2 regions of the Mesorhizobium sp. WSM4830 genome follow, and region 2 is predicted to be linked to the other one. Evidence: predicted binding sites of a transcription regulator. Region 2 holds the regulator's gene; the other holds the start of a gene.
The links. The regulator PhoB, encoded in region 2, activates phosphate uptake and scavenging genes when phosphate is short. The targets are predictions, from matches to a motif close to TGTCATNNANCTGTCAT.

Region 1 (9,974 bases), on a different contig from region 2:
TCAGCTCCGGGCCGAATGTCATGTCGAAACCATTAGGCCCGAAGGTGCCGGAATGGATCGGACCCGAAACGAATTCCCAAAACGGGTTGAAGTCCTGGAACTGCGCCTTGTCCGGATTGTAGTAATGCGCGGCTGTGTAATGCACGTCTGCGGTGAGCCAGACAGTGTTGCTGATACCAGCGTTCTTTATATAGCGAAGAAGGTCGGCAATTTCCAGCTCACGCCCCTTGGCCGGGCCATTGTCGCCATTGCTGACCGCCTCGGCCCCTACCTTCTTGGTGCCGTCGTTCCAGACGACGAGGCCGAGCGGCATGTCGGCGGCGATGATTTTCCAGGTTGCGTTGGAATTCGCCAGTTCACGCTTCAGCCACTTGATCTGCTGTTCACCGAGGATGCGCGATTGCGGCGTCATCGTCTCCTGCATATCCGGACCGTTGGGGCCGCGGTAGGAACGCATGTCGAGGAAGAACACGTCGAGCAGCGGACCATAGACGATCTTGCGGTAGACGCGGCCGGGCTCCGGCGGCTCGTAACGGATCGTCGTCATTTCATGGAAGGCGCGCGCCGCACGTGCCGCCAGCACATGGATCGATTTTTCGGTGTAGCGGTCGTCGGCGCTCAGGTCCTTCGAATCCGACCAGTTGTTCAGCACCTCATGGTCGTCCCACTGATAGAAGGTCGGGCAGATGGCGTTGAGCCCCAGCACGTTCCTGTCCATCAAATTGTACTTCCACTGGCCGCGGTACTCGTCCAGCGTCTCGGCAACCTTGCGCTTCTCGTCGATCAGCACTGTGTTTTTCCATTTGCCGCCACTGGGCAGGTCGACCTCGTCCTTCATCGCGCCATCGGCATAGACCGTGTCGCCCGAATGCAGGAAGAAGTCGGGCGTGTGCTTGGCGATCGTGGCGTAGGTCTTCATGCCGGTCTCGTCGATGCCCCAGCCTTGGCCGGCGGTGTCGCCCGACCAGGCGAAACGAATGTCGCGCTTCGAGGCAGGTGCCGTGCGGAAGCGGCCGACGATCGGCTCGGACACGACATTGATATCGGCAAGATCGGCCGCGACCATGCGGTAGAAAATGTCCTGGTCGGAAGCGAGCTCGGTAAGCAGCCGCTTCACTGTATAATCGCTGGCCGGCGAGGTATCGAGCGGCGCTAAGCGGACGGCATTGGCGAAGCTTTCCGTCGACGACACTTCGAACATGACGCGCGACGGCCGGTCCGTGCGCGTCCAGACCATGCCGCTGGTCGCGTCGACGTCGCCGGACTGGATGCCATGGGTGAAAGCCGGGCGCTGATTGGCGCGCGAGTAATAGGGAAGGGCGAGGCCCGACGCGCCGACCAGGCCAACGGCGCTGGCCGACGTGACGAAAGCGCGCCGCGTCATCGAAATCTTGTTCATGGCTGTCTCCTGGATGGCGTTGAACGTCGCCGCCAAGCTCCAGCTTCAATGTTTCAGGCACATTTCGAAACGATGAAGGTTTGATAACAGTGAACAGGCTGGCGAATCTCCCTCCTTGAGGGGGAGATGTCGCCGAAAGGCGACAGAGGGGTCGTCTCGCGAGAAGCGCCGACCTCCTGCGTCTGCTATACGGGGGCCTGGCCCGGTCGGACCGACCCCCTCTGGCTGCTTCGCGGCCATCTCCCCCTCAAGAGGGGAGATTAGCGCTCAGCCGTTGCAGCTCAAGCCGCCTGCGGTTCCGGATCAAACGCCGGGCGGGCGGTATTGATCAGCAGCGATATGCAGGCGGCGGCTATTGCCGTCATGCCGGCGATCAGGAAGGCAAGCTCGTAGTTGCCTTGCAGCTCGCGCATGGTGCCGCCGAAAAAGGCCGCCGTCGCCGCACCGACCTGATGGCCGGCGACGATCCAGCCGAAGACGATCGGCCCGCTGCGGTCGCCGAACGCCTCGTTGGAAAGCCTGAGCGTCGGCGGCACCGTGGCGATCCAGTCCAATCCGTAAAACACGGCGAAGATGATCAGGCTGGTCGCCGAGAAGCCGGAATAGGGCAAATAGATCAGCGACAGGCCGCGGATGCCGTAATAGACGCCGAGCAGCTTGCGCGGGTCGAAACGGTCGGTGAGCCAGCCCGACAGCGTCGTGCCGATCAGGTCGAAAATGCCCATCATCGACAGCAGGCCGGCGGCCTGCACTTCGCCGATGCCCATGTCGCCGCAAAAGGCGATCAGATGCGTGCCGACCAGCCCGTTGGTGGTGAAGCCGCAAACAAAGAAGGTAGCAAACAGGTACCAGAACACACGCGTACCGGCGGCTCGGCGCAACGTGCTCAGCGTATGCGCGAGGAAATTGCCTTGCGAGGCCGGCGGCACCGGCGGCACGTCGTCGGCCTCGGCACCGTAACGCACCATGCCAATCGCAGCCGGGCGCTCCGGCACCAGCATATAAACCAGCGGCACCAAGGCAGCGGTGGCCACTGCTATGGCAAGGGCGACCGGCTTCCAGCCGCCCGACTGGGCGAGCGAGGCGAGCAGCGGCAGGAAGACCAGCAGCCCGGTGGCGCTGGAGGCCGACATCAGTCCCATCACCAAGCCGCGATTGGTCTTGAACCAGCGGTTGACGATGGTCGCGCCGAGCACGGTGGCGACAGCGCCCGAACTGATGCCGGAAAACACGCCCCAGGTGAGGAGCAGATGCCACGGCTTGGTCATCAACAGGCTGAGCGCGGTCGATCCCGACATCAAAAGCAGCGCAGCAAGCAAGGTGCGGCGCAGCCCGATCCGCTCCATCAGCGCCGCGGCAAACGGCCCGGTCAGGCCATAGAGGAAGATGCCGGTGGCCGCCGCCAGCGACACCACATCGCGCCGCCAGCCGAAACTGTTCTCCAGCGGCAGCATCATGACTGCCGGCGCCGAACGCAGACCCGCTGCGATCAGCAGGCAAAGGAAGATGACGGCGACCACGACGAAAGCGTAGCGCTGGCCAAACGGGCGGGATTGAGCTATCATGTTACTGACCGGTACGTTGCAGGAGCGCGAAACATACGTACCGACCGGTAACATTGTCAACCAGCTAATCGGCAGACCAGGCATGAAAAGCATTGAACCAACGATCAAGGCCAATGACGCACCGCCGCCTCGCGCCGCCGAACGGATTCTCCAGGTCGCGCGCGACCTGTTCTACCGGCAAGGCATCAGGGCGATCGGCGTCGATGAGATCGTACGGCGTGCCGGCGTCACCAAGCCCAGCCTCTACCGCAGCTTTCCGTCCAAGGACGAGTTGGCCGCATCCTACCTCCGGCACTATGACCTCGAATTCTGGGAGCGTTTCGACGAGGCGGTGGACGCCCATCCCGGCGACCCACGCGCCCAGATCGTCGCTTTTCTGACGCGTGTCGGCAAGCGCACGCAAAGGCCCGATTATCGCGGCTGCGGCATGACCAATGCCGCGGTCGAATATCCCGAACCTGGCCATCCGGCCCGCGTCGTGAGCGAGGCCAACAAGCAGGAACTGCGCCGCCGCCTGCGCGCCATGGCGGCAGCGATGGGCGCCGGCGACGCCGACACGCTGGGCGACGGGCTGCTGCTGCTGATCGAGGGCGCCTATATTAGCGGCCAGCTGTTCGGTGCCGGCGGACCGGCGCAGTCGGTGGCCCGCAACGCCGACCTTCTGATAGAGGCAAGCTTGAAGAAATAGTGTTCCGTTTACCAGACCACTGTGAGCAGCCTGGCTTCGTCTAGGCTGCTGTTAAATTTGACGGTACGCTGCGGCAGCCGAACCGAGTTGTCCGCCATGCGCGCGCTTTCGATCCTGCTTGTCCTCGCCGGTTCCTGCCAGGCGGCCCGGGCCAGCGAGATATCCAGCGTCTATACCGATCTCGATTGGGAAAAGGACTGCGTCACCTATGCCCAGGCGGAAGAAGGCGACGGCGACTGGGCCGATCTCGCCTGTTCGGGCTACCGCGGTTACCCGGTGCTGGTTTCCTACGACGACGCGCGGGAATCGCTGTTCTACGGCTTTCCACCTGGCGATATGACCACGGTCTGGGAAAGCTTTTCCGCCCTCAATTCGGCTGGACCCAAAGTCGAGTGGCGGATCGAGACCAACGGCAAAACTGCCATTCCCTTCGCCGTCATTCATCGTCGCTCGATCAGCGATACCGAGGGCGAGAACAAGTCGACGGAAGTGCTGATCGTCGCCAAGGTTGCCCAGCCTGACGCCCACGAAGGCTGCACGATCGGCCTTGTGCTCGCCACGGGCAATCCCGCCGCCAACGATCAAGCGCGCAAGCTTGCCGACGAAAAGGCACGCACCTTCGCCTGCGGCAAGGACAAGCGTGAGGTGCTTGGCAACACGCCCGCTTTCGGCCGCGTCGACAACTGATTACTTGCGCCCGACAATTACTTGCGCTTGGCCCGCTCGATTGCCTCGACGATCATCTTCTTGGCATAGGCGGCATCGTACCAGCCTTCGATCTTGACCCATTTGCCGGGTTCGAGATCCTTGTAGTGCTCGAAAAAGTGCTGCACTTGCTGGCGGGTAATGTCAGGCAATTGCGTGTATTCGTGGACGTCCTCGTAGCGCAAGGTCAGCTTGGGTGAAGGCACCGCGATCACCTTTTCGTCCTGGCCGGCATTGTCCTCCATCACCAGCACGCCGATCGGCCGCACATTGATGACGCAGCCCGGCACCAGCGCGCGTGTGTTGCAGACCAGCACGTCGATCGGGTCGCCGTCGCCCGACAGCGTGTGCGGCACGAAACCGTAATTGCCGGGATAGCGCATCGAAGTGTGCAGGAAGCGGTCGACGAACAGCGTGCCGGCTTCCTTGTCCATCTCGTACTTGATCGGCTCGCCGCCGATCGGCACCTCGATAATGACGTTGACGTCCTCGGGCGGGTTCTTTCCGCTGGCAATCGCTTCGATACGCATCGCTTTATCCCTCTCTCGATTGAAGATCGATAGCGGGCGGCGGCGAATGGTGCAATGCGGCGAATGGTACTGGGGAGATCGTCCGACCGGGAACCGGCCGGATCATGCGCTGGCCGTCATTCCCAGACGAAAGCGACCTTCTTCAGCGCCTTCTGCTCGAAGATCTCGACGCCCTCGGCAACATCGCGGCCACCGGCGCCGGCATAGAAGGCAAGTGCGTTCTGATTGTCTTCCAGCGCCCAGACCACCATGCCTTTCAGGCCATGGTCGGCCAGCCGTGCCCGTGCGGCCGAGAACAGCCGGCTGCCGAGCCCGATGCCTTGATATTCCGGCCGCAGGTAAAGTTCGTAGATCTCGCCCTGCTGCCTGAGTTCGCGGGCGCGGTTCTTGCCGATCGTCGCATAGCCGGCAATTTTGCCGCCGATTTCGACGACCAGGACGGTGGCGGCGCGGCGAATGGCATTCGCCCACCAGTCGGCGCCGCGGCGGTTGATCATCGAGGTCAGCGTGCGGTGCGGGATGATGCCCGAATAGGCGCCGCGCCAGGCCTCGAGATGCACGTCGGCGATGGCGGCTGCATCGCGCGGTTCGGCTTTCCTGATGTCGATGCTCAGCGTATTCATGATTGGTTAACCATAAACCCGCCGCGCCCGATTGCAAGAGTCCGGTCAGCCGCCGCGATGCTTTCACACAGCCGAACGGTGCGTCCTTGAGACGCTGCAAAACTGCTTTCAGCGAGATCAAATCTCGACCAGATGGTCGTCCAGTTCGTTGCTGTCGCCGGTCGAGACCGGAAAATGCTCGGCCAGTACGGCGCCGACCGCTTCGATCGCCTTGATGAAGCCGTCGGCAAGCCGATCGTCGCCGGCATGCGCCGTAAGGTCGCGGACGACACCGTCCCAGACATGCTGGCCGACACGAGAATCGATACCGCTGTCGGCAACCACCTCGGCGTAGCGCTCGGCGATCGAGACGAACACCAGCACGCCAGTGCGCGCTGTGGTGCGGTGGACGTTGCGGGCGAGGAACTGCTTCATCGCATTGGCGTGGGCGGCCTGGTAGCGCAGCCGCCTCGGCACCAAATGGATGCGCAATGCGGGCAATGCCCACAACAGGATGAGCACACTGGCAAGCGCCAGAAGCTCGGCGATGACGAAATGCGGCAAGCGGATCGACAGCCACCAGGCTTCCAGCCCGTAACCGACGCCAAGACTGACGACGAGCATGCCGAGCATCGCCATGAAAGCGGCCGGGAAGAAATAGCCGTCGCTGGCATGCGCCACGACGCAGTAGATCTCGCCGTCGGTCTTTGATTCGGCAGCGCGGATCGCATCGGCGATGCGCTCATGATCCTCGGGGCTGATCGGTCGTGTTGCCATGATTGATGTCTCACCAGCTTCCTGAAGAACCGCCGCCGCCGGACGAACCGCCGCCGCCTGAAAACCCGCCGCCGGAACTTCCGGACGACCAACCGCTGCCGGAACTTCCAGACGACCAGCCACTGCCGGACGAGGTCCCCGACGTCCAGCCACCGCCACCGGAGGGTGACGAAGCTGGCCCACGGCCGTAGCGGAACGTCATGCCCAGCCATTTGTACACGCCCGGCGAGAGTTTCGTGCCGAAGATCGGCGGCAGGAACGCCATTGCCAAGCCGCCGAAGAACATCGTCGCCCAGAGGACGATGAACAGCATGAAGATCGGATCGACAGGATTGTCATTCGCCGGATTGCGCTTGCCGCGCGCCTCCAGTTCTTCGGGATTGCCTTCCAGCACCATGATCATGTCGTCGACGGCCTTGCTGATGCCGCCGGAGAAATCGCCGGCACGGAAGGCCGGCACCATGTCGTTTTCGATGATCAGCTTGGTGTGCAGGTCGGTCAGGGTGCCTTCAAGCCCATAGCCGACCTCGATGCGCATCTTGCGGTCGTTCGGCGCCACCAGAAGCAGGACGCCGTTGTTCTCCTTCGCCTGGCCGAGTTTCCAGGCGCGGAACAGCCGGTTGGCGTAAGGCTCGATCTCCTCGCCGTCGAGGCTGGGAATGGTCGCGACGACGATCTGGTCCGAACCCTTGGTCTCGAACTCGGCAAGCTTCTGCGTCAGCGCCGCCTCGGTCGTGGTATCGATGATGCCGGCACCGTCGACAACCCGTCCGGTCAGCGTCGGCAGTTCGGCGGAAAGGGCCGCGAAGCCGACCAGCAGCACCGCCATGGCCATAAGCGCGGTGCCGGTCATTTTGATGAAACGGCCGGATTCCACCGGGCTGATGGCGTGTCTTGTCATCTCGTCACCAACTTCCCGAAGAGCCGCCGCCGCCGGACGAACCGCCGCCGCCGGAAAACCCGCCACCGCTTGAACCCGACGACCATCCCCCGCCGGAACCTCCCGACCAGCCGCCGGACGACCGCCGGCTTGGCTCGAAGGTCATGCCCAGCCAGCGATAGCGGCCGGGACCGATCTTCTGGCCGAAGATCGGCGGCAGGATGGAGGCTGCGAGGCCGCCGAAAAAGATGATTGCCCAGATGGCTATGAAGATCGTGAAGAACAGATCGTCGCTGTTGAACGGCGGCTGCTGGTTGCGTTGGCCGCGCGCCTCCAGTTCTTCGGGATTGCCTTCCAGCACCATGATCATGTCGTCGACGGCCTTGACGATGCCGCCGGAGAAATCGCCGGCACGGAAGGCCGGCACCATGTCGTTTTCGATGATCAGCTTGGTGTGCAGGTCGGTCAGCGTGCCTTCCAGCCCATAGCCGACCTCGATGCGCATCTTGCGGTCGTTCGGCGCCACCAGCAAAAGCACGCCGTTGTTCTCCTTCGCCTGGCCGAGTTTCCAGGCGCGGAACAGCCGGTTGGCGTAAGGCTCGATCTCCTCACCGTCGAGGCTGGGAATCGTCGCGACGACGATCTGGTCCGAACCCTTGGTCTCGAAATCGGCAAGCTTCTGCGTCAGCGCCGCCTCGGTCGCGGCATCGATGATGCCGGCATTGTCGACAACCCGTCCTGTCAGCGCCGGCAGTTCGGCGGCAAGGGCGGTGAGCGGGAGGAGGAGAAAGGTTAGAACGAAGCCAAAAAAAATCAGGCCGGCGTTTCTTCCCATCCCCCTCTGTGGGGAGATGGCCGGCAGGACAGAGGGGGGCGCGAAGGAATACAAGGCCAACAGGCCCAGGCTCAACAGGCGCCGTTCACCCGCCTTGCGTGGTGTTGGTACCGAAATCGACCTTCGGCGGCTGCATCTTATCCTCCTCGATGGTGAAATTCGCAAACGGCTGGTTGCCGCGGAACCACAAGGTCGCCCAGATCACCGACGGGAAGGTCCTCAGCGTCAGATTGTACTCTCTCACTGCCTGGATATAGTCGCGGCGGGCGACCGTGATGCGGTTCTCGGTGCCTTCGAGTTGTGCTTGCAGCGCCAGAAAGTTCTGGTTGGCCTTGAGATCGGGATAGTTCTCCACCACTGCCAGCAGACGCGACAGCGCGCTGGTCAGGCCGGCCTGGCTGTCCTGGAATTTCTTGAAGGCTTCCGGATTGTTCAGCGTTTCCGGCGTCACGGTCACCTGCGTCGCCTTGGCGCGCGCTTCGACCACGGCGTCGAGCGTATCCTTCTCGTGCGCGGCGTAGCCCTTGACCGTGTTGACCAGATTGGGGATGAGATCGGCGCGGCGCTGGTATTGATTCAACACCTCGCTCCATGCTGCCTTGGCGTTTTCCTCAGCCGTCGGGATGGTGTTGTAGCCGCAGCCGGCAAGCAGCGGCAGCATGACGGCCATGACCAGGAACGCAGCCAGATTACGGAAGATTGGCGGTGAAGAAAGGCGCTGGACAAGCATGATAAGGTCCCCTCGATAGCATTGGCACGCGAAGCATTAGCACAATCCTTGCGCAAGAAAATGACTTCGGCCGAGAAGTGTTACTGGTTTTCTACCATCCGCCGTCGGGCCCTGTGACAGACGAGGCGAACGGGTTAAGCTCGGCATAAAACGGGACATCACCATGGCGAAACGCCACGACAGCGACGCGGAATCGCGCCGCATCATCGAACGGGTGGCGCGCGAGACCGACGCGGGCGGCGCCTCGTTCCTCGCGCGAACCGCCAGAGGGGCGCGCGACCACGTCACCGCGGCCGATGCCGACCGGTCGGATCCGATCGAATATTGGGGCACCCGCATCGGTCGCGCAGCGGGCTTGCTTATTGCCATCGGCCTGTTGATCTGGCTCGTGCTTTTCGTCACCAGGGGCGGTTAGGAAAAATCAATGAGTGCCGAAAAAGCCGACGCGCCGCGCGCGGTCATCGTCGTCTCCAGCCATGTCGCACGTGGCTCGGTCGGCAACCGTGCCGCCGTCTTTGCGCTGGAGACGCTCGGCTTTCCGGTTTGGGCGGTGCCGACCGTCATCCTGCCCTGGCATCCGGGCCATGGCCGGGCCACCCGCATCGTGCCGCCGCTGGACCAGTTCAAGGCGCTGATGGCCGACCTCGAGCGCGCGCCGTGGCTGGGCGAGGTCGGCGCCGTGCTGTCCGGCTATCTCGGCGAGGCCGGCCAGGCCGAAGTCGTCGCTTCGCTGGTCGGCGCGGTCAAGGCGAAGACGCCGGACGCCCTCTATATCTGCGACCCGGTGATGGGCGATTCGGGCGGGCTCTACGTACCTGAGCCGACCGCTATCGCCATGCGCGACCGGCTGATGCCGATCGCCGATATCGCCACGCCCAACCGCTACGAGCTGGAATGGATGGCCGGAGCGCCGCTGCCCGACCTGAAATCGGCAATGGCTGCAGCCCTGCAAGCCGGCCCACCGGCAATGCTGGTCACTTCGGCACCAGCGATGATGGCCGGCGGCACCGGCAATTTGCTGCTCACCGGCAGAGAGGCACTGCTTGCCGAACACCGGCTCATCGACAAGCCGCCGAATGGGCTCGGCGACCTGACGGCGGCCGTCTACCTGGCGCGGATCCTGTCCGGCCAGCCGGCCGCCAAGGCGCTGCAATCGACCACGGCTGCGGTCTACGAGATCCTGGCGCGCACCGCCAAGCGCGGCGGCGACGAATTGCAGCTCGAGACCGATGCCCAGAGCCTGTCGCACCCGATGGCGATGGT
Region 2 (9,974 bases):
TGGCCGATGACGGCTGCCACGTGGATCCTCCTGTACAAAAAGCCGGACGACGCCGCGACGACCGGCGAAGCGCTCAAATTCTTCGCCTGGGCATACGACAAGGGCGACGAGATGGCCGGCGAGTTGGACTACGTTCCGATGCCCGACAAGGTGGTCGAGAGCGTCAAGGCCATGTGGGCCAAGGAAGTCGTCGGCGACGACGGCAAGCCGCTCTACTCGGCCATGTAATCTCCTCCAGGGAGGGCGTCGATGGCGTCCTCCCTGTTGCCTTCAATCGCGAGGACCCAATGACCATCGCTTCCGATGCCATGCCATCATCCGCAGCAGCCCGGGCCAGGGAAGCTACGGTGCGGCGCTTCGCGCTCACAGATGCCATATTCCGCGGTCTCACCCGCGCTTCCGCAATTCTGGTACTGGTCATCCTCGGCGGTGTCGCGATCTCGCTGTTTGCCGGCTCATGGCAGGCGCTGTCGTCCTTCGGTTTTTCTTTCCTGACGACTGAGAGCTGGAATCCGGTCACGGAAAAATTTGGCGCACTGGCGCCGATCTACGGCACCCTGGTCACGGCGGCCATCGCCATCCTGATCGCGGTCCCGATCGGCATCGGCATTGCAATCTTTCTCACCGAGCTCTGCCCGCGCCCGCTCAGGCGCCCGATCGGCATAGCGGTCGAGCTGTTGGCCGGCATTCCCTCGATCATCTACGGCATCTGGGGCCTGTTCGTGTTCGCGCCGTTCCTGCAGACGACGATACAGCCCTTCATCATCAACATCTTTCACGGCGTACCGGGACTATCCAGCCTTTTCGCCGGCCCTCCTTACGGCATCGGACTTCTGACCTCGGCGCTGATCCTCGCCATCATGGTGTTGCCATTCATCACCTCGATCACCAAAGACGTCTTCGATACGGTGCCGGCGGTGCTGAAGGAATCGGCTTACGGCATCGGATGTACGACCTGGGAAGTGACCCGGCGCGTGGTCATTCCCTATACCCGCATCGGCATCATGGGCGGCGTCATGCTTGGCCTCGGCCGCGCGCTCGGTGAGACCATGGCGGTGACCTTCGTCATCGGCAACGCCCACCGCATCAGTGCCTCCCTGTTCGCGCCGGGCACGACCATCTCGGCCACCATCGCCAATGAATTCACCGAAGCCGACGGCGATCTCTACACCTCCTCGCTGGTTTCGCTCGGCCTGATCCTGTTCGTCATCACCTTCCTGATCCTTGCCGCCGCCCGCTATATGCTGATGCGGATCGACGCCCGTACGGGAGCCTGACCGATGTCGACATCCTCATCGCTCCACAGCCGCCGCAAAGCCAGGAATTCGGTGATGATGGCGCTTTGCGTCGTCGCTGCCGGTATCGGGCTTGCCTGGCTGGCGCTCATCCTCGGCGCACTGGTCTATAAGGGCACAGCCGGGCTTTCGTTCGCGGTCTTCACCGAGATGACGCCACCACCCGGCGAGGCGGGCGGCCTGCTCAACGCCATCGCCGGCAGCCTGCTGATGACGATCATCGCGGTTGTCGTCGGCACGCCGATCGGCGTGCTGGCGGGAACCTACATGGCCGAGTATGGACGTTTCTCGCGCATCACCACCGTCGTCCGCTTCATCAACGACATCCTGTTGTCGGCGCCGTCGATCATCATCGGCTTGTTCGTCTATGAATTGATGGTGCGGCCAATGGGGCATTTCTCGGCCATTGCCGGTGCCGTGGCGCTTGCCATCCTGGTCATTCCGGTGGTCGTGCGCACCACCGAAGACATGCTCAACCTGGTACCGAACGCGTTGCGCGAAGCCGGCGCCGCGATCGGCGCGCCGCGCTGGGTGGTGATCCGTTCGGTCGCCTATCGCGCCGCATTGTCCGGCATCGTTACCGGCATATTGCTGGCGATAGCACGCATTTCCGGCGAGACGGCGCCGCTGCTCTTCACTGCGCTCAACAACCAGTTCTGGTCGAGCAATATCAACGCGCCGATGGCCAGCCTGCCGGTGACCATCTTCCAGTTCGCTCTCAGCCCTTACGAGGAATGGCAGCAGCTGGCGTGGACCGGCGCACTCATAATCACCCTGACGGTTCTGGGCTTGAGCATCCTCGCCCGCAGCCTTACCGGACGCAGAGAGGACAGATGACGCAGATGTTGTCCCCAGACATGACGATGACCGAAACGGTCGCCGAGAAGACGAAGATCGAGGTCAAGAACCTCAACTTCTACTACGGCCAGAGCAAGGCGCTGAAGGACATTAGCCTGTCGCTGCCCGAGCGCAGTGTCACGGCCTTCATCGGCCCATCGGGCTGCGGGAAATCGACGCTGCTGCGTGTGTTCAACCGCATCTATGAGCTCTACCCGAAACAGACGGCCGAGGGCCAGGTGCTGCTCGACGGCAAGAACATTCTCGACCGGTCGCAAGATCTCAATCTGCTGCGCACCAAGATCGGCATGGTGTTCCAGAAGCCGACGCCGTTCCCGATGTCGATCTACGAGAACATCGCCTTCGGCGTCAGGCTCTACGAGAACCTCGGCAAGTCCGAGATGGACGGCCGCGTCGAACAGGCGTTGAAGCGCGCCGCGCTGTGGAGCGAGGTCAAGGACAAGCTCAACGCCAGCGGCTTGAGCCTGTCCGGCGGCCAGCAGCAGCGGCTCTGCATCGCCCGCACCGTGGCGGTGAAGCCGGAAGTCATTCTGCTCGACGAACCGGCGTCCGCACTCGACCCGTTGTCGACCGCAAAAATCGAGGAGCTGATCGACGAATTGCAAGCCGACTACACGATCGTCATCGTCACCCACAACATGCAGCAGGCGGCGCGCGTGTCGCGCCAGACCGCCTTCATGTATCTGGGTGAACTGGTCGAGTTCGACCGGACCGAGAAGATCTTCACGTCGCCCCGAGAGAAGCGCACGCAGGATTACATCACCGGCCGCTTCGGCTGAGCCGTTCCGATCATGCATATGAGGACAGGACCATGGGCGAACACACAGTCGCTTCTTTCGACGAGGATCTCGAGCAGATCAGCAAGCTGATCCGCGACATGGCCGACCTCGCCGGTTCGATGGTCGGCGGGGCGACCAAGGCCCTGTTGAATTCCGACAACGTGTTGGCGCAACGCGTCGTTTCCGACGACGCCATCATGGATGCGCGTCAACGCGAACTGGACGACCGCGCCATCACCCTGATCGCCAAACGCCAGCCGATGGCCCACGATCTCCGCCATGTGGTCGGAGCGATCCGCATGGCCGGCGACCTCGAACGCATCGGCGACCTTGCCAAGAATATCGCCAAGCGTGTGAGTGCGGTCGGCCTCAGCGTCACGCCGCGCGACTTGTCGCATTCCATCGACGCGATGGCGCAGCTGGTGCTCATCCAGGTGCAGGGCGTTATCGAGGAATATGCTGCAGGCGATGCGGCCGCGTTGGCCAAGCTGCGTGCCGCCGACGAGCGCATTGACGTCAAATACACGTCCGTGTTCCGCGAGCTGTTGACCTACATGATGGAAGATCCGCGCAACATCACTGCTTGCACGCATCTGCTGTTCTGCGCCAAGAATCTGGAGCGGATCGGCGACCATGTCACCAACATCGCCGAAAATGCGTACTATGTGCTGACCGGCGAGCAATTGCCGGTCAATCGTCCGAAGCAGGACGAAACGACAATGTCCGCGCCGGTGACATGATGGGGGTGCCCAGCCGATGATCGCACCACGCATAATGGTGGTGGAGGACGAGGAGCCGTTGGGTGTGCTGCTCCGCTACAATCTCGAATCCGAAGGCTACCAGGTCGAGGTAGTGACACGCGGCGACGAAGCCGAGATCCGTTTACAGGAGAATGTGCCCGACCTTCTGGTGCTCGACTGGATGATACCAGCGGTTTCCGGCATCGAGCTCTGTCGTCGGTTGCGGGTGCGCCCCGAAACCGAGCGGTTGCCGATCATCATGCTGACCGCGCGCGGCGAGGAGAGCGACCGGGTGCGCGGTCTTTCGACCGGCGCCGACGACTATCTGGTCAAACCGTTTTCGACGCCGGAATTCATGGCCAGGGTCAAGGCGCTGCTGCGCCGCGCCAAGCCGGAAGTGCTGTCCAGCGTGCTGAAGGTCGGCGACATCGTGCTCGATCGCGAATCGCACAGGGTCTATCGCAAGAAGAGCGAGATCAGGCTCGGGCCGACCGAATTCCGGCTGCTCGAATTCATGATGCGGCATCCGGGCCGCGTCTTCTCGCGCAGCCAGTTGCTCGATAATGTCTGGGGCGAGACGATCTATATCGATGAACGCACCGTCGACGTGCATGTCGGGCGGCTGCGCAAAGCGGTCAACAACGGCCGCATGCCGGATGTCATCCGCACCATCCGCGGTGCCGGCTATGCGATCAGGGAAGATTGACCCGCCTGGTCAGGCGACGTTCTTTCGGACGCCGGGCCTCATTTGCGCGCCCGGCGCGAAAATCTCCTGGTCGACAAAGCTTAACGCCCGCATCGCGCAGCCTTCGCGGATCAGCGGCAATTCGTTTGGTTCGGTGTCGAAGGAGATCGAGCCGGAGTGCTGGCCACCGGCCGTCTGGGCGATTGCCTGGCGCAAGGCCGGCTCGATCAGATCGAAGGCGGCGGCACTGGCGCCCACCATCGCGACCGGTGCCGGATCGATCAGCGCAAACAGCGAGCCGAGACCGAAACCCAGCGCCTCGCCGGCCTTACGGTAGGCCTCGCGTTCCGGCCCATCCTTCTCGCGCGCCCGGGCCGCCAGTGCGCGCATGTCGGCGTCGCTGACGTCGGCGACCGGTTCGCTGTCTTCGCTCATCTGCCTGGCGTTGCGCCAGATGGCGTAGTTGCCGGCATAGGCCTCGATGCAGCCGCGCCGCCCGCAACGGCAGAGCGCGCCGCCCGGACGATGGATCATGTGGCCAAATTCGCCGCCCGAGGAATGCGTGCCGGTGAACAGTTCGCCCTTCAGCACCAGCCCCATGCCGATGCCATGCGAAAGCAGGATGGCGATGAAGTCGTCGCGATAGCGATCCGGATTGCGCCAGCGCAAAGCCACCGCCATCATGTTGCAGTCGTTCTCCACCGTTGCCGGGATGCCGAATTCGTCCTCCAGCATGTCGGCAAAGGCGATGTCGGTCTGCGGGGTGATCGGCGACCACAGCATGGCGCGTGCAGGGGAGTCGGTAATGCCCTGGATAGCCAGCGCGATGCGGGCGACACTGCGGACGTCAAGGTCTGGATCCTCAAGCCGGCGCCGGACGATGGCCATGCATTCACGGATCAACTCGTCGCGCGGCATGGTCAGCGTATCCAGCCGGCGCTGTTCCTCGGCGACCACCTGTCCAGCATAGTCGATGATGGCGGCCGACAGGAAATTCAGCGACAACACCACGGTCAGCACCGCCGCAGCTTCCGGGTTGAGGGCGAGGCCGACCTGCGGACGACCGCGTTTCAACGAAACAGGCTCACTTGCCTTGCTCTCGGCGAGGATGCCTTCCCGTATCAGGTCGGAGGAGATCGCCGATATGGTCGAATGACTGAGGCCGGTGGTTGCTGCGATCTCCGTACGCGATGGCTGGCCGGCCCGGCGCACCGCCGAGATCACCATCGCCCGGTTGCGCCGGCGCAAATCGTCATGGCGGATTCCGACCGACATCGTTTGCTTTCCTCCCGGTTGCCGCGGCCGCTCATGAACCGGAAGCCGTCGGTAATGTCCGACAAATAGTGTCGGATGCAGGCAAATAGTGTCAGATGCCGGTGGCGCTGTCATCGTTTATTCCGACGCTCGAAAAAACTCGCAGAGTCATCAAAATCCATCAGAATCGATGTTGACAGCAGCCGGAGATCGGGCCAGTATTTTTTCGAGGCTCGAAAAAATTAGAGCTTCTAAGCTGGTCTTTGAGCCAATTGGTCACGCCGTACGCGGCGCAGGGAGGATATGATGAAGAAATTCACGACCGCCATTCTGGCGGGTGTCGCCATGACGCTGGCGCTGGCGTCGGTGGCGCAGGCTAAAGACAAGGTCATCGGCGTCTCCTGGTCGAACTTCCAGGAAGAGCGCTGGAAGACCGACGAGGCCGCAATGAAGGCGGCCATCGAGGCCGCAGGCGACAAGTATATTTCCGCCGACGCGCAGTCCAACCCCGGCAAGCAGCTCACCGACGTCGAGAGCCTGATCTCGCAGGGCGCCAACGCACTGATCATCCTGGCCCAGGACGCTTCAGCCATCGGGCCAGCCGTGCAAAAGGCGCTGGACGAAGGTATTCCGGTTGTCGGCTACGACCGGCTGATCGAGAACAAGGACGTCTTTTACCTGACCTTTGACAACAAGGAAGTCGGCCGCATGCAGGCCCGCGAAGTCTTCAAGGTGAAGCCGGAAGGCAACTACGTCTTCATCAAGGGCTCGGGTGCCGATCCGAATGCCGATTTCCTGTTTGCCGGTTCGATGGAAGTGTTGAAGGACGCAATAGACAGCGGCAAGATCAAGAATGTCGGCGAGGCCTATACCGACGGCTGGCTCCCGGCCAACGCCCAGAAGAACATGGAACAGTTCCTGACCGCGAACGACAACAAGGTCGATGCAGTGGTCGCGGCCAATGACGGCACTGCCGGCGGCGTCGTCGCCGCACTGACGGCACAAGGGCTGGCCGGATCTGTTCCGGTCTCGGGCCAGGACGGCGACCACGCCGCGCTGAACCGCATCGCGCTCGGCACACAGACCGTGTCGGTGTGGAAGGACGCGCGCGAGCTCGGCAAGAACGCCGCCGAGATCGCCTCGCAACTGGCCGACGGCAAGCAGATGACCGACATTGCCGGCGTGAAGGATTTCACCACGCCCGGCGGCAATACCGTCAAGTCGCTGTTCCTGACCCCGGTCGCCATCACCAAGGATAACCTCAACGTCGTCATCGACGCCGGCTGGATCAAGAAAGAAGAGGTCTGCGCCGGCGTGGCGGCGGGCACTGTTGCAGTCTGCAACTGAGCCGACGTTTCCGAGACGTCCGAACGCCGCGGCCGCTCGCCGCGGCGTTTTTTCAAGAAGAGTTGTTTTTCCGCTTCCGGCGGATAACTTCTAGGCTGCTTCCGGCATCCGCGGCAGACGGCAACCCGGCGGGAGAAACAAGATGACCGACACAACTTCGAACACGCCGGTCGACGGCACGGCAGACCGGGCGCGTGAATCCGAGCTCGGCATCGTTGCCCGATTTCTCAAGGCAACCGAACTCGACACGCGCATGCTCGGCATGGTCGGCGCGCTGCTAGTCATCTGGGTCGGGATCCACATACTCTCGGGTGGGCTTTTCCTCACGCCGCGCAATCTCTGGAACTTGTCGGTGCAGACCTCCTCGGTCGCGATCATGGCGACGGGCATGGTGCTGGTCATCGTGATGCGCAACATCGATCTTTCGGTCGGCTCCGTCGAAGGCGTGATCGGCATGGTGATGGGCGTGGCGCAGGCCGAATTCCTCATCCGCGTCATGGGATTCCAGCTTGGAAATCCCTGGATATGGATCATCGCGCTGGCTGCCGGCGTGGCGCTCGGCCTCCTGATCGGCGCGTTCCAGGGCTTTATCATCGCCTATCTCGAGGTTCCAGCCTTCATCGTGACGCTGGGCGGCCTGCTGGTCTGGCGCGGCATGGCATGGTTGATGACGAGCGGGCGCACCGTCGCGCCGCTCGACGCCACCTTCCAGCTCATGGGCGGCGGGCCGCGTGGCTCGATCGGCGCAACCGCAAGCTGGATCGTCGGCATTCTCGCCTGTGTGGGCGTCGCCTTCATGCTGCTCAACGGCCGGTCGCAGCGCAAGCGGTTCAAATTTCCGCTGCGCCCCGTCTGGGCGGAGACCCTGCTCGGTGTTGTCGCCTGTGCCGCCATCCTTGGCGCTGTCTGGATCGCCAATTCCTATCCCTGGCCGATCGGCATCGTTCGCCAGTACGCCCAGCGGAACGGCATCACCCTCCCCGAAGGCGGGCTGTTCATCGCCCATGGCATCGCCATACCGGTGCTGATCGCTGTCGCGGTCGGCATCGTCATGACCTTCATCACCAAACGCACCCGTTTCGGCCGCTATGTCTTTGCCATTGGCGGCAACCCGGAAGCGGCGGAACTTGCCGGCATCAACACGCGCTGGGTGACCATGAAGGTGTTCATGATCATGGGCGTGCTGGCCGCGATAAGTGCGGCAATCGCATCGGCCCGCCTCAATGCGTCGACCAATGCGCTGGGGACCCTGGACGAACTCCTGGTCATCGCGGCGGCGGTGATCGGCGGCACGTCGCTCGCCGGCGGCTCCGGCACAGTGCTTGGCGCCATGCTCGGCGCGCTTTTGATGCAGTCGCTGCAATCCGGCATGGTCCTGCTCGGCATCGATTCGCCGCTTCAGAGCATCGTTGTCGGCGCCGTGCTGGTGGTCGCGGTGTGGCTCGATACAGTCTATCGCAAACGGGTCTAGTGAGGAGAACGAGCATGGCAGACAGGACCGCCCCCACGGGCACGCCGCTGATCGACATGCGCAACATCTCGATCGCCTTCGGCGGCATTCGCGCCGTCGACGATGCCTCTGTCGACCTTTTCCCGGGCGAGGTGATGGCTTTGCTCGGACACAACGGTGCCGGCAAATCGACGTTGATAAAAATCCTGTCCGGCGCCTACAAGCGCGATGCGGGCCAGATTTTCGTCAACGGCGAGGAGGCTTCGATCTCCAATCCCCGCGACGCCAAGAAGTACGGTATCGAGACGATCTACCAGACGCTGGCGCTGGCCGACAATGTCGATGCGGCCGCCAACCTGTTTCTCGGCCGCGAGCTGATGACTGGCTGGGGTACGCTCGACGACGTCGCCATGGAGGCCGAGGCGCGCAAGGTGATGGGCAGGCTCAATCCGCGTTTCCAACGCTTCAAGGAGCCGGTGGTAAAGCTTTCAGGCGGCCAGCGGCAGTCGGTTGCGATCGCCCGCGCCATCCTGTTCAACGCCCGCATCCTGATCATGGACGAGCCGACGGCGGCACTCGGGCCGCAAGAGACGGCGCAGGTCGGCGAACTGGTCAGGCAGCTCAAGTCCGACGGCATCGGCATCTTCCTGATCAGCCATGATATTCACGACGTGTTCGAGCTTGCCGACCGTGTCTGCGTCATGAAGAACGGTCGGGTTGTCGGCACGGCACGCACAACCGACGTCACCCAGGACGAAGTGCTCGGCATGATTATCCTCGGCAAGTGCCCACCCGGCGCCATTCCGGGGCCGGGCGCCCTGAAGATCGCCGCATGAAACGAGAATTAGCCGGCTAATCACAAGTCGCCAAAATATGCCAGCCGTCACCATGCTTTGGCCTCGCCATTGTGTTGGCGTCGGGACTTGCCCATAAAGATGCCGAACCGTCCACGGGACGTATCCGCAATTGAAGAAGCTTTTTCCGACCGTTGCTTTCATCGCCGTCGCGCTGATCAGCCTGACGATGGCGGGTTTTGCCTATTTTGCCACCCAGGAGGCGGCCCGCATAAAATTCGAGGCGACGGCCGACGACGCGCTTAACCGGATTGAAAGCCGCATCGACCTGGACCTGTCGCTGCTGCGCTCAACCGGGGCGCTGTTCGACGCGCGCAATGGCGGTATCTCGCAGGGCGAGTTCAAGGCTTTCTTCAAAGCGCTCGACATCGACAATAATTTCGCCGGCCTGCGCGGCATCGGCTTCCTCCGTCTGGCGAAGACGGGAAACGAGGCGGCGGTCGAGCGCGATGTCCTGCACGATCACGGCGCAAGCCATCCGATCTATCCCGACACGAACTTGCCGTGGCGTACGCCCATCGTGCTGTTCGAACCGCTGGATCCCTCCAACAAATCCAGCATCGGCTACGACATGTTCACCGGGCCGGCGCAGCGCGAGGCGATCGAAAAGGCGATGGCCGACGACCAGCAGCACGCCAGCGGGCTCGTGCAGCTCGGCAAGGATACGGGTGCCGCGCAGACCTTCACCGGGTTCCTCGTCTTCGTCCGGCTC

Region 1: the regulator PhoB is predicted to act here: its motif matches at 1,472-1,488, upstream of AC0L2Y_RS18240 (alkaline phosphatase D family protein).

What each region holds. Positions count from the first base shown of each region.
Region 1 covers NZ_JBVVQI010000013.1:119,354-129,327, reverse strand. Annotated here, with positions in the region: gene AC0L2Y_RS18240 (alkaline phosphatase D family protein) at 1-1,399, opposite strand, end outside; gene AC0L2Y_RS18235 (MFS transporter) at 1,681-2,964, opposite strand; gene AC0L2Y_RS18230 (TetR/AcrR family transcriptional regulator) at 3,047-3,652, shown strand; gene AC0L2Y_RS18225 (hypothetical protein) at 3,749-4,339, shown strand; gene ppa (inorganic diphosphatase) at 4,357-4,887, opposite strand; gene AC0L2Y_RS18215 (GNAT family N-acetyltransferase) at 5,004-5,510, opposite strand; gene AC0L2Y_RS18210 (TPM domain-containing protein) at 5,628-6,266, opposite strand; gene AC0L2Y_RS18205 (TPM domain-containing protein) at 6,277-7,119, opposite strand; gene AC0L2Y_RS18200 (TPM domain-containing protein) at 7,172-7,981, opposite strand; gene AC0L2Y_RS18195 (LemA family protein) at 8,067-8,711, opposite strand; gene AC0L2Y_RS18190 (hypothetical protein) at 8,875-9,126, shown strand; gene pdxY (pyridoxal kinase PdxY) at 9,136-9,974, shown strand, end outside.
Region 2 covers NZ_JBVVQI010000004.1:51,935-61,908, forward strand. Annotated here, with positions in the region: gene pstS (phosphate ABC transporter substrate-binding protein PstS) at 1-228, shown strand, start outside; gene pstC (phosphate ABC transporter permease subunit PstC) at 288-1,277, shown strand; gene pstA (phosphate ABC transporter permease PstA) at 1,281-2,132, shown strand; gene pstB (phosphate ABC transporter ATP-binding protein PstB) at 2,129-2,932, shown strand; gene phoU (phosphate signaling complex protein PhoU) at 2,965-3,672, shown strand; gene phoB (phosphate regulon transcriptional regulator PhoB) at 3,689-4,378, shown strand; gene AC0L2Y_RS07275 (ROK family protein) at 4,388-5,632, opposite strand; gene xylF (D-xylose ABC transporter substrate-binding protein) at 5,918-6,958, shown strand; gene AC0L2Y_RS07285 (sugar ABC transporter permease) at 7,101-8,429, shown strand; gene AC0L2Y_RS07290 (ATP-binding cassette domain-containing protein) at 8,444-9,244, shown strand; gene AC0L2Y_RS07295 (CHASE domain-containing protein) at 9,375-9,974, shown strand, end outside.